Linked DNA regions of Variovorax paradoxus. Each later gene encodes a partner of the first gene's protein in a complex. Links are inferred from orthologs where the notes say so. Each region holds a gene or a part of one and is shown in the gene's direction. Other genes may lie near its edges.

Region 1 (7,064 bases):
CAGATTTTGTAGCAAATTTTGAAGGATTCTGACCATCGCTACTGCATTCCGCGACCGCCGCCACCGCGAGGAACGCCAACACCGCCTGAACCGGGAAATCATGGCCCCGGAAGTCCGCCTGATCGGCCCGGATAACGAGCAATTGGGTGTCGTGAGTCTTGCCGAGGCTCTGCGCCTTGCCGGTGAGCAGGACGTGGACCTGGTGGAGGTCGTTGCGGCGGCCAACCCGCCGGTATGCCGCCTGATCGAGTACGGCAAGTTCAAGTACCACGAGCAGAAGAAGGCAGCCGAGGCGAAGTCGAAGCAGAAGGTCATCGAGGTCAAGGAAATCAAGTTCCGGCCTGGTACCGACGATGGCGACTACAACATCAAGATGCGCAACATCAAGCGCTTTCTTGATGAGGGCGACAAATGCAAGATCACGCTGCGCTTCCGCGGCCGCGAGATCACGCACCAGGAGCTCGGTCTGGCATTGCTGCAGCGCATTCGCGACGAGCTGGGCGACCTGATCATGGTCGAGCAGTTCCCGAAGCTCGAAGGCCGGCAGATGATCATGATGATCGCACCGGGCCGCAAGAAGGCTGGTGGCGCTGCGCCGAAGCCGGCAGCAGATGCCGCCGCACCGGCAGCGTCGCCCGCAACAGCCTGAATGTCAGGGTTGCAGTAGAGAAGAGAAGGTTCGAAGGGATTTCGCCTTTGCCAGCGCCTCGCGAGAGATGCCGGCAGGGGCGGGATAAAGAAGTGTCTCGGGGCCAACAAGTCCGTGGAGCATCCATGGCGCCTCACGAGCACAAACTAAAGGAGCATTCACATGCCCAAAATGAAGACCAAGAGCAGCGCGAAAAAACGTTTCCGCGTTCGTCCCGGTGGCACCGTCAAGCGCGGTCAAGCCTTCAAGCGTCACATCTTGACGAAGAAGACCACCAAGAACAAGCGTCACCTGCGTGGTGCAGTCGCAGTGCATGAGACCAACATGGTTTCTGTCGCCGCCATGCTGCCCGGCCGTGGCATTTAACTCAGACGAACAAGGAGTACACACATGCCTCGCGTCAAACGTGGTGTAACGGCTCGCGCCCGCCACAAGAAAGTTCTCGCACTCGCCAAGGGTTTCCGCGGTCGCCGCGGCAATGTCTTCCGCGTCGCCAAACAGGCGGTGATGAAGGCAGGCCAATACGCCTACCGTGACCGCCGTACCAAGAAGCGCGTGTTCCGTCAGCTGTGGATCGCGCGTATCAACGCCGCCTCGCGTGAACTGGGCCTGACCTACAGCCAGTTCGCCAACGGCATCCGCAAGGCCGGTATCGAGATCGACCGCAAGATGCTTGCGGACATCGCCGTGCACGACAAGGCCGCTTTTGCCGGCATCGTGGAGCAGGTCAAGGCCAAGCTGGCTGCTTGATTCTGCACAGCAGGGATGCTGCCTTCGGGTAGCTTCCTGCGCCCACGGCTCAAGGGCTGGCGCTTGAAAAGGCTCCAGCTCTTTTTTATTTCCCCTCGAAGATTTTTGTTGCTATGAACGAGTTGGACTCCCTGGTCGACACCGCACGCGCCGCCTTCGCCGAAGCGAAAACGCCCGCCGAGCTCGAAAACGCCAAGGCCCAGTTCCTCGGCAAGTCGGGCCGCATCACCGAGCTGATGAAGGGCATGGCCGCGCTGAGTGTCGAAGAGAAGAAGTCCCGCGGCGCCGCGATCAACGTCGCCAAGCAGGCCATCGAGGCCGCACTGACCGACCGCCGCCAGCAACTGGCCGACGAAGAACTCTCGCTGCAACTGCGCGCCGAAGCGCTCGACGTGAGCCTGCCAGGCCGCCGCCGCATTCCTGGCGGACTGCACCCCGTGAGCCGCACCCTGGAGCGCATCGAGGAAATCTTCTCCAGCATGGGCTTCGACGTGGCCGACGGCCCCGAAGTCGAGAGCGACTGGCACAGCTTCACCTCGCTGAACAACCCACCGAACCATCCGGCGCGTTCGATGCAGGACACCTTCTACGTCGACATCAACGGCGACGACGGCATTCCCTACAACCTGCGTCCGCACACCAGCCCGATGCAGGTGCGCTATGCGCATCAGCACATCAAGAAGTACGCCGCCGAGTTCGCGGCCGCTGCAGCCGACACCACCGGCACCGTGAAGGCGCCCGAGATCCGCGTGATCGCGCCCGGCCGTACCTACCGCGTCGACAGCGACGCCACCCACTCGCCCATGTTCCACCAGTGCGAAGGCCTGTGGCTCGGCGAGAACGTGAGCTTCAAGGACCTGAAGGTCGTCTTCACCGACTTCTGCCGCACCTTCTTCGAGCGCGATGACCTCGTGCTGCGCTTCCGCCCGAGCTTCTTCCCGTTCACCGAACCGAGCGCCGAGATCGACATCCAGTTCGCGAGCGGGCCGCTGGCCGGCCGCTGGCTCGAGGTGTCGGGCTCGGGCCAGGTGCATCCGAACGTGGTGCGCAACATGGGGCTCGACCCCGAACGCTACATCGGCTTCGCCTTCGGCATGGGCCCCGACCGGCTCACGATGCTGCGCTACGGCGTGAACGACCTGCGCCTCTTCTTCGACGGCGACCTGCGTTTTCTCTCGCAGTTCCAGTAAGCACCCCTCCATAGAAAAACCAGATCGAGATCGAAGAGATGCAATTCCCGGAATCCTGGCTGCGCGAGTTCTGCAACCCGCCCCTCGACAGCGCCGCACTGGCCGAAACGCTCACCATGGGTGGCTTCGAGGTCGAAGAGCGCCGACCGGTGGCGCCGCCTTTCACGCGCATCGTGGTCGGCGAAATCAAGGAAGCCGAGCAGCACCCGAATGCCGATCGCCTGCGCGTGTGCCAGGTCGACGCGGGGCAGGGCGCCTTGCTCAATATCGTGTGCGGCGCACCCAATGCGCGTGTCGGCATCAAGGTGCCGTGCGCACTCGTCGGCGCCGAACTGCCGCCGGGTGAAGACGGCAAGCCCTTCCTCATCAAGCTCGGCAAGCTGCGCGGCGTCGAGAGCCAGGGCATGCTGTGCTCGGCGCGCGAACTGGGCCTGAACGAAGACCACGGCGGCCTGCTCGAGCTCGATGCCAATGCGCCCATCGGCGCCGACGTACGCGACGTGCTCAAGCTCGACGACGCGCTGCTCACGCTCAAGCTCACTCCCAACCTGGCGCACGGCCTCAGCGTCTACGGCGTGGCGCGTGAACTCGCCGCGCTCACCGACGCGCCGCTCAAGACTCCTGCCATCGCGCCGGTGGCGACGTCTTTCGCCGACGTGCTGCCCGTCAAGGTCGAAGCCCCCGAACTCTGCGGCCGCTTCTCGGGTCGCATCGTGCGCGGCGTCAACACCAAGGTCGCGACGCCGGCATGGATGGTCGAGCGCCTTGCGCGCTGCGGCCAACGCAGTGTGACGCCGCTGGTCGACATCTCGAACTACGTGATGTTCGAATACGGCCAGCCCAGCCACATCTTCGACCTCGACAAGATCCACGGCGGCCTCACGGTGCGCTGGGGCAAGGCGGGCGAACAGCTCAAGCTGCTCAACGGCACGACCATCACCGTCGACGAGAAGGTCGGCGTGATCGCCGACGACCACGAAGTCGAATCGCTCGCCGGCATCATGGGAGGCGACGCCACCTCGGTGTCCGACGACACGCGCAACATCTATGTCGAGGCCGCGTTCTGGTGGCCCGAGGCTGTGCAAGGGCGTTCGCGTCGCTTCAACTTCTCGACCGATGCGGGCCACCGCTACGAGCGTGGCGTCGATCCGAGCCGCACTGTGCAAATCATCGAGCGCATCACGCAACTGATCGTCGAGATCTGCGGCGGCGAGGCCGGCAGGATGGACGACCAGACGCTGAGCGTGCCCGAGGCCGTACCCGTCACGCTGCGCGTCGAGCGTGCGGCGCGCGTGATCGGCATGCCGCTGACGCAGGCGCAATGCGCCGACGCGCTGAACCGTCTCGGCTTCACGATCACTGAAGGCGAGGGCACGTTGACTGTGACCCCGCCGCCGCACCGCTTCGACCTGCTGATCGAAGAAGACCTGATCGAGGAAGTCGCGCGTCTGATCGGCTTCAACAACCTGCCGACCACCGCGCCGCTCGCTCCCATCACCGCCCGCGTGCGGCCCGAGGCGCAGCGCAGCCGCTTTGCGGTGCGCCGCAGCGTCGCGGGGCTGGGCTATCAGGAAACGATCAACTTCAGTTTCGTCGAAGCGCATTGGGAGCAGGACCTCGCAGGCAATGCGAACCCGATCAAGCTGCTGAACCCCATCGCCAGCCAGATGAGCGTGATGCGCTCGTCGCTGCTGGGCTCGCTGCTGCAGGTGCTCAAGTTCAACCTCGACCGCAAGGCGCCTCGTGTGCGCGTGTTCGAAGTGGGCCGCGTGTTCATGCGCGACGACAGCGTTGCCACCACCGACAGCACCGTGCGCGGCGTGAACCAGCCGATGCGCGTGGCGGGCCTCGCCTGGGGCGACGCCAACGAGTCGCGCTGGGACGGCAAGCCGCAGCGCGTCGACTTCTACGACGTCAAGGGCGACGTCGAAGCACTGCTCGCGCCGCTGGTGCCCAGCTTCGAAGTGGCCGAGCATCCGGCCCTGCACCCGGGCCGTTCGGCGCGCGTGCTGGTTGGCGGCAAGGCCATCGGCTTCGTCGGCGAACTGCATCCGCGCTGGCGCCAGAAGTGGGACTTCGCACAGGCGCCCGTGTTGTTCGAACTCGACCTCGATGCCGTTACGGCGCGCCCCGTGCCGGTCGCACAGCCGGTGCCTAAGCACCAGGCTGTGGAGCGCGACCTTGCCGTGGTCGTGGCCGAAGCCGTTACGCACGATGCACTGGTGCAGGCCATTCGCTCGACGACGGTTGCGCAGGGACTGCTGCGCGACGTAACGCTGTTCGACATCTATCGCCCGCAGCCGCTGCGCGATGGTGCCGTGGCTGCGCCGGGCGCCTTGGCGCAAGGCGAGAAGAGCATGGCGGTTCGCCTCAGTTTCCAGAGCGACAACGCCACCCTGACGGACGAGCAGGTCGAGCCCGCGGTCCGTGCAATCGTCGAACAACTGGACGCCAAGCTCGGCGGCCGCTTGAGGGGATGATGAGAATGAACGCTGCCGAATTCACGCTCGAGGCTCTCGAAACGCCTGCGCTCACCAAGGCGCATCTGGCCGACCTGCTGTTCGAGCAGATCGGCCTGAACAAGCGCGAGTCCAAGGACATGGTCGAGGCGTTCTTCGAGCTCGTGGCCAGCAGTCTCGTCGAAGGCACGGACGTGAAGATCTCAGGCTTCGGCAACTTCCAGATCCGCGTGAAGGCGCCGCGGCCGGGCCGCAACCCGCGCACCGGCGAGGCCATTCCGATCGGCGAGCGCCGCGTGGCCACGTTCCACGCGAGTGCGAAGCTCAAGGAGCAGATCCACGGAAGCATCGACCAGAACGGCGCATCCGAAGTCGAGTGGAGCCTGGGCGCCGAATAGTGCTTGGTGCTGCGCGCCTGCGTAGAGTAATCTCTCAGGTTTCCCGCGCACAGTCTTGATTTCAATGGAGAAAACGCTCCCTCCGATTCCCGTCAAACGCTACTTCACCATTGGTGAGGTCGGCGAACTGTGCGGCGTCAAGCCGCACGTGCTGCGTTATTGGGAGCAGGAGTTCACGCAGCTGCGGCCCATGAAGCGGCGCGGCAATCGCCGCTACTACCAGCACCACGAGGTGCTCATGATCCGCCGCATCCGCGATCTGCTCTACGACCAGGGCTTCACGATCAGCGGCGCGCGCAACAAGCTGCAAGAACTCGTGCAGGGTGAACGCGACCGTCGCAAGGCGGGCGAGGTGCCGCTCGAAGGCATGGAGGCCATCGAGATCGACCAGGAAGAATTCGATGCCGCCGTGGTGCAGGATTCACCCTCGTCGTCTGCCGCGCAGACGGTCGACCTGTCGCAGTTGTTGCACCTGCGGCGCGAACTCTTTGAAATTCGTGAGCTGCTGACCCTCGGGCGCTGAATTTCAGCCGCTATAATCGAGAGCTTCGGTGTGTGGCGCAGCCTGGTAGCGCACTTGCATGGGGTGCAAGGGGTCGAAGGTTCGAATCCTTTCACACCGACCAGTATTGACAGGGGTTAGCAGCGTAGTAGTTGCTAACCCCTTTGTCATTTTCGGGCGCCGTGCCCTAGGTATGCCCTAAATTGCGCAGGTCCAATGATGCGCACGGGTGCACAAGACACAGCCCGCTTGGCGCTGCCGTGCCCCGCGTGTCCTGCTCCAGCTAGGCACAGGGCGCTAGCGGCTCAACCACGACTCGCCTCACCGGCCCTTACTGGCCTGCACAAGCCAAGAGGCGCTTTTGACGCATGGCTCGAGGCACGTGCCTCTACAGGGCTTCATACGGCCCCAAAACACTCGAATTCGAGTGTTTTTGAGTCAAATTTCTTACATTTTGTCACTTTTGGCGCTATAATTCATCCACGGACTAGGCCTGCCAGCACAAGCCAAGCAAACCTAGCCCGTATGCAGGCACACCGCCGCCTGTAGCCCTCGATGGCCGCCAAGCCAGCGCATTTGCCGCTGTCCCTGGTGGCCGTTTTCGTTTCGTTCCCCGCGCGCCTTTTTCGACCGCTGCACCTTGCCCTCTGGGGCCAGGTGCGGCTGCCGCATGGGCGCTTCTTTCCTATGGAGATGCAAGTGAAGGACTTTCTGAGCAACTTTCTCAAGCCCGGTAGCTCACCGCGCTTTGCGCTGGGCCGTGTTGTCGCAACACCAGGTGCGCTGGCGCTCCTACACGTCACCAACAGCAACCCGTTTGCTCTGTTGGCCAGGCATATCACTGGCGACTGGGGAGAAATAGACCCCGAAGACGTCGTCACCAACGAAGACGCGCTCGAGCATGGCCTGCGTGTGCTCTCGGTATACCGATTGCCGCTACAAGCGGCGGACGAAAAAGGTGCAGCACCCGTACCGCCATCACGGGACGCTGGCGATCACGACAACCGAATCTGGCTGATCACCGAAGCAGATCGCAGCGTTACGACCCTGCTTTTGCCGGAAGAGTACTGAGCGTCACGTCGCAATGGTCCTGATCTAGCGCAGTCGGGACTTTCT
Region 2 (5,779 bases), 610 kb from region 1 along the record:
CCTGCTCGTGGCACCGCCCAAGAGCGGCAAGACGGTGATGATGCAGCACATCGCCCACGCGATCAGCGCCAACTACCCCGACGTTCACATGATGGTGCTGCTCGTCGACGAGCGCCCTGAAGAAGTGACCGAAATGCAGCGCACGGTGAAGGGCGAAGTCATCGCTTCGACCTTCGACGAGCCCGCAGCGCGCCACGTGCACGTCGCCGAAATGGTGATCGAGCGCGCCAAGCGCCTGGTCGAACTCAAGAAGGACGTGGTGATCCTGCTCGACTCGATCACCCGCCTGGCCCGCGCCTACAACAACGTCGTGCCCTCGTCGGGCAAGGTGCTCACGGGCGGTGTCGATTCCAACGCCCTGCAGCGCCCCAAGCGCTTCCTGGGCGCCGCGCGGAACGTGGAAGAAGGCGGCTCGCTGACCATCATCGGCACCGCGCTGATCGATACCGGCAGCCGCATGGACGAAGTGATCTTCGAAGAGTTCAAGGGCACCGGCAACTCCGAAATCCACCTCGACCGCCGCCTGTACGAAAAGCGCGTGTTCCCGTCGATCCAGCTCAACCGCAGCGGCACGCGCCGCGAAGAACTGCTGCTGGCTCCCGAGATCCTGCAGAAGACCCGCATCCTGCGTCAGCTCATGTACAACATGGATGAGATCGAGTCGATGGAGCTGATGCTCAAGAACATGAAGGCGACGAAGACCAATGTCGAATTTTTCGACATGATGCGTCGCGGCGGCTGAGCATCACGCTCTTCCGCAAAAGCGCGTTGGCCCTACCGGGTCAACGCGCTTTTTTCATGGGCGCCCTGTGCGCAGGGCGCGGCCTTCGAGGGCGCTCTGGCGGCCGATGTCGAGCAGTTCCATCAGCGCAACCGCCTGCTCAGGCGGCACGGGGTTCGGGCCGCGGCCCAGGATGGCGTCGCGCACTGCGGCGTAGTAGTCGACGTAGTTGCCGGCGCGCGTGGGAACGTTGCGCTTGCTGGACACGCCGTTGCTACCGATCAGTGTGAGCTCACCATCGAGCGGATCGGCGCCCCACCCTTCGGCCGGCGGCCGCAGCCCGGCACGCAGCGCATCCTCCTGCGTATCGACGCCGTGCTTGACGTAGCTGCCGCGCGTGCCGTGGACGATGTAGCGCGGCGCCGCGTGCGCCGCCAGCGTCGTCGAATGCAGCACTACGCGCAGCGGTGCGTGCGGTCCGCTGTCGTACCGCAGCACGGCGTGAAAGTAGTCCTCGACCACGGCGCCGTCGCGCAACACGGCGGTGTCGAGTTGAAGCGTGTCAGGGAGGCCAAACAGCTGCACCGCCTGATCGACCAGATGAGCACCCAGGTCCACCCAAAGGCCCGAACCCGGCACGGCCTGCTCGCGCCAGCGCTCCTTCACCTCGGGTCGGAAGCGGTCGAAATGTGACTCCAGGTACACAGGCCGGCCCAGCTCGCCGGACGTCAGAACATCCTTGAGGGTCAGGAAATCGGCATCGAAACGCCGGTTCTGGTAGACCGCCAGGACACGATTGTTGCGTATTGACAACAATTCAAGCGCCCTCGCCTCGGCCACATTGAGCGTGAAAGGCTTGTCCACCACCACGTGCTTGCCAGCCTCCAGCGCCGCCCTGGCGACTGGATGGTGCTGGGCGTTGGGGGTTGCCACCACGACCAAATCGATGTCGGAGCGGGCCATGAGCGCCGCAACGTCCGGCACCACGGCCACACCGGGCCAGTCGGCGTGCACCTTGTGCGGCTGCGAACTCGCCACAGCCGCCAGTTCAAGCCCCGGAACGGCCGAAAGCACGGGCGCGTGGAAGGTCTGGCCGGCAAAACCATAGCCAACGAGACCGACGCGCAGAGGTACAGAGGTCATGGGAAGGCCCGGTTTGCTCGGAAATGGGGCAGTATGCGATAATCATGGGCTCCGCGAAAAGTGCGGCTGGGCAGCTTCGTCCGGCACGTGGCTCTCGCATCGACCGCGCATTGATTCCAACAGCGCAAAAGGAAAGACCATGGCAAAAGAAGGCATCCACCCGAATTACCGCGAAGTCCTGTTCGTCGACATGTCGAACGGCTTCAAGTTCGTGACCCGTTCGTGCGCGAACACCAAGGAAATGGGCAAGACCGACGACGGTCGCGAACTGCCGCTGTTCAAGCTCGACACCACGAGCGAATCGCACCCGTTCTACACCGGCACACAGAAGTCGGTCGACAACATGGGCGGCCGCGTCGAGAAGTTCCGCAACCGCTTCGGCAAGACCACCGGCGCTGCTTCGAAGTAAGGCACGCGCTTTTGCGTCGAGGGCAGCCCGGTTTACCGCGCTGCCCTTTTTCTTTCTGAATCCTGCCTTTTTCCGCCACTTGAACCAGCCCACTCCCGCGATCGTTGCCCAGAGCGCCGTGCGCCGGCTGCCGCGCATCGCATTGCTTCTGCTGTGTGCGGCTTATCTGCTGCCAGGCCTGGTCGGCCGGGGCCCCTGGAAGAGCGCCGACATCACGGCCTTCGGCTACATGTCCGAACTGGCCCGCAGCACCGAAGGCATTGCGCGCTGGTTCGACCCCATGCTGCTGGGCCTGCGCCCGGAAACACCCGCCCTGATCCCTTACTGGATCGGCGCCCTGGCCATCAAGATCGCCCCGTCGTGGCTGAACCCCGACCTGGCCGTGCGCGTTGCCTTCGCGTTCCTGCTCTGGGGCGCCTTCACCGCCACCTGGTATGCCGTGTACTACCTGGCCCGCACAGCGCGCGCCCAGCCCGTGGCTTTTGCCTTCGGCGGCGAGGCCCGGCCCACTGACTACGCACGCGCCATCGCCGACGGTGGCTTGCTGGCGCTGATTGCCTGCCTCGGCCTCGCCCAGCTCGGCCACGAAACCACGCCCGCACTGGCGCAGCTGTTCTTCGCCTCGCACCTGTTCTATGGCGTGGCCGCACTGCCCTACCGCCGCACCGGCCCGGTGATCGCATTGACCGTCGGCACCATCGGCATCACGCTGAGCGGCGCCCCCACCGTCGGCCTTGCGCTGGCCATCGGCAGCGCGCTGTACATCGCGTATGAACGCCAGCTTGCCGCGCAGTCCGAGCGCGAAAACGCCGACAACAACGAAGACAACGGCCCCGGCTACACACGAGGCGCCCTCCTCACGATGATCGGCATCACGGTGCTGACGGCGGTGCTCGTGTTCGGCCTGAAGCTGCCGACATGGAAGATCACCGTGGTCGGCGGTTCGCTGCTCGGCGACGTGCGCAGCCAGGCCAAGCTGCTGCTGTGGTTCACCTGGCCGGTCTGGCCGCTCGCCATCTGGACGCTGTGGCGCTGGCGGCGCCAGCTCACCTCGCGCCACGTCGCGCTGCCCTTCTGGTTCGCGCTGGTGCCACTGGCCGCCACCTGGACCACTGACTACTCCGACCGCTCGCTGCTGCTGGCTCTGCCCGCCTTCGCCACGCTCGCCGCGTTCGCCCTGCCCACCTTCCGGCGCAGCGCCGCGGCGCTGATCGACTGGTTCAACGTGCTGTTCTTCAGCGGCCTCGCGGTGCTGGGCTGGATCTACTGGATCGCCATGCAGACCGGCGTTCCACCCAAGCCCGCCGCCAGCGTCACACGACTGGTGCCCGGCTTCGTACCCGAGCTCTCGCCCATTGCCGTAGCGCTCGCCGTGGCTGCGACCATTGCCTGGTGCTGGCTGGTGCGCTGGCGCACGGGGCGGCACCGCGCCGCACTCTGGAAGACGCTGGTGCTGCCAGCCGGCGGCACCGCTCTTTGCTGGATGCTGCTGATGACGCTGTGGCTGCCGCCTATCGACTACGCACGCAGCTTCGCGCCGCAAGTGCGCGCCGTGGCTGAACGCGTGGGCCAGCCGCGCTGCATCGCCGAGCTCGCGCTCAGCCGCCCACACATTGCAGCGCTGCGCCACCACGGCAACTTCAACGTGCAGCCGCTGCTGCTGGGCACCGACTGCCCGTGGCTGCTCGCAAGCCCGGACACCATCGAGCGCCTGCACACCATCATTCCCTTCGACCAGTGGCGCTTTGCCGGCACGCTGCGCCGCCCCAGCAGCGCGGCCGACGACCTCTTGCTCTACCAGAAGATCACGCCGCAGTGAGGGGCGAACGGGCTCTGATCGCGCGGCACGCGGGCACGGTGCTCGTCGGCCAATTGGCCGTGATGGCCTTCGGCGTGACCGACACCATCATCGCGGGCCGCTACTCCGAGCACGCACTGGCCGCTCTCTCGGTCGGCGCTGCCATCTTCGTCAGCGTGTATGTCTCGTTGATGGGTGTGCTGCAGGCACTGCTGCCGGTCTGGGCCGAACTGCACGGCGGCGGCCGCAGCAGCGAAGTGGGCCGCTCGGTGCGGCAATCGCTCTACCTCGCGGCCATTGCCATTGTGGTCGGCATGGCGATCCTGCTGCTGCCGGGCGCGGCCCTGCGATGGACCCAAGTGCCGGCGGAAATGCGCAGCGAAGTCGAGGCCTATCTGGCCGTGCTGGCCTTTGCGCTGGCGCCAGCCCTGCTCTTCCGTCTGTTCAGCACCCTCAACCAGAGCCTGGGCAAGCCCCAGCTCGTGACGTGGCTGCAGTTGGGTTCGCTGGGCGTGAAGCTGCCGTTGTCGATCTGGTTCACTTTCGGCGGCGCGGGCCTGCCGGCCATGGGCCTCGTGGGCTGCGGCTGGGCGACGCTGTGCGTGAACTGGGCCATGCTCGGCTGCGCCATCTGGCTGCTGCGCAACCGCCCGTTCTACCGCGACTACGGGCTCTGGAAGCGCATCGAGGCGCCCGACTGGCAGCAGATCCGCAAGTTCGCGCGGCTCGGCGTGCCAGGCGGCTTGGCGGTGCTGGTCGAAGTGACCTCATTCACGCTGATGGCCCTGTTCATCGCTCGCCTCGGCACCGCAGCCGCTGCGGCGCACCAGATCGCGTCGAACCTGCTGGCCGTGGCGTACATGACCCCGCTGTCGCTGGCCATCGCAACCAGCGCGCGTGTGAGTTTCTGGCTCGGCGCCGGGGACGCTGCCAAGGCCCGGCACGCCTGCCGCCTGGGCTTCGAACTGACGGCCCTGTGCGCGCTGTTCTATGCCACCGCCATGGCCGTGTTGCGCTACGAGCTCGCCAACGTGTATTCCGACAACCCGGCGGTGATCGCGATGGCCGGCGCGCTGTTGCTGGCCGTGGCGCTGTATCACTTCGCGGATGCGGTGCAGACCTTCTGCGTGTTCGTATTGCGGTGCTACCGCGTCACGCTGGCGCCGCTGGTGATCTATTGCGCGATGCTGTGGGGACTGGGTTTGGGCGGGAGCTATCTGCTGGCGTACCACGGTCTGGGCCCCTGGGCGGCCATGCAGTCGCCGCTGGCGTTCTGGATCATGAGCGCCGCCGCGCTGGCCGTGACGGCCCTGCTATTCGGTGCACTGCTGCGTTGGACGATGCGCCAGCGCGCAAAATAAGCCGTTCTACTTGGCCAGCACGCGCGCTTCCCGCACGCGCGCTGCCGGAAACAGCAGCGCAAAGCGGGAGCCCTTGCCCACCGTGCTTTCGATGCGCAGCTCGGCACCATGCCGCTGGGCGATGTGCTTGACGATCGCCAGCCCCAATCCCGTACCGCCAGTCTCGCGCGAGCGACTGCGGTCGATGCGATAGAAGCGCTCGGTCAGCCGCGGGATGTGCTCGGCGGCGATGCCAGGACCGGTGTCCTTCACGGCGTATTCGCCGCGCCCGTCGGGCAGCACCCGCCAGCTCACGGCCACCTCGCCACCGCCCGGCGTGTAGCGGATGGCGTTGCTCAGCAGGTTCG

What was found. The genes of interacting proteins can lie anywhere in the genome.
Region 2: rplT (region 1) and NWF24_RS17450 share a complex: the UniProt entries of both Bacillus subtilis proteins name them as parts of the 50S ribosomal subunit. The link is inferred for Variovorax paradoxus from one-to-one orthologs.

What each region holds. Positions count from the first base shown.
Region 1 is NZ_CP102931.1:4,305,886-4,312,949, reverse strand. Bases 1-2,719 are described here. They hold rplT (50S ribosomal protein L20), read left to right. Parts: upstream 1-1,039; coding sequence 1,040-1,399; downstream 1,400-2,719. Other genes in these bases: pheT (phenylalanine--tRNA ligase subunit beta), read left to right, coding at 2,628-2,719; pheS (phenylalanine--tRNA ligase subunit alpha), read left to right, coding at 1,513-2,589; rpmI (50S ribosomal protein L35), read left to right, coding at 812-1,015; infC (translation initiation factor IF-3), read left to right, coding at 26-649. Also shown: more of pheT, read left to right, coding at 2,720-5,069; NWF24_RS20330 (integration host factor subunit alpha), read left to right, coding at 5,075-5,446; NWF24_RS20325 (MerR family transcriptional regulator), read left to right, coding at 5,511-5,969; NWF24_RS20315 (hypothetical protein), read left to right, coding at 6,504-7,019. UniProt on the Bacillus subtilis protein: Binds directly to 23S ribosomal RNA and is necessary for the in vitro assembly process of the 50S ribosomal subunit. It is not involved in the protein synthesizing functions of that subunit.
Region 2 is NZ_CP102931.1:3,695,829-3,701,607, forward strand. Bases 692-3,638 are described here. They hold NWF24_RS17450 (type B 50S ribosomal protein L31), read left to right. Parts: upstream 692-2,003; coding sequence 2,004-2,273; downstream 2,274-3,638. Other genes in these bases: rho (transcription termination factor Rho), read left to right, coding at 692-742; NWF24_RS17445 (oxidoreductase), read right to left, coding at 797-1,864; NWF24_RS17455 (hypothetical protein), read left to right, coding at 2,353-3,638. Also shown: more of rho, read left to right, coding at 1-691; more of NWF24_RS17455, read left to right, coding at 3,639-4,092; NWF24_RS17460 (MATE family efflux transporter), read left to right, coding at 4,089-5,432; phosphate regulon sensor histidine kinase PhoR, read right to left, coding at 5,439-5,779. UniProt on the Bacillus subtilis protein: While neither of the L31 paralogs is essential, this protein does not seem to function as the main L31 protein.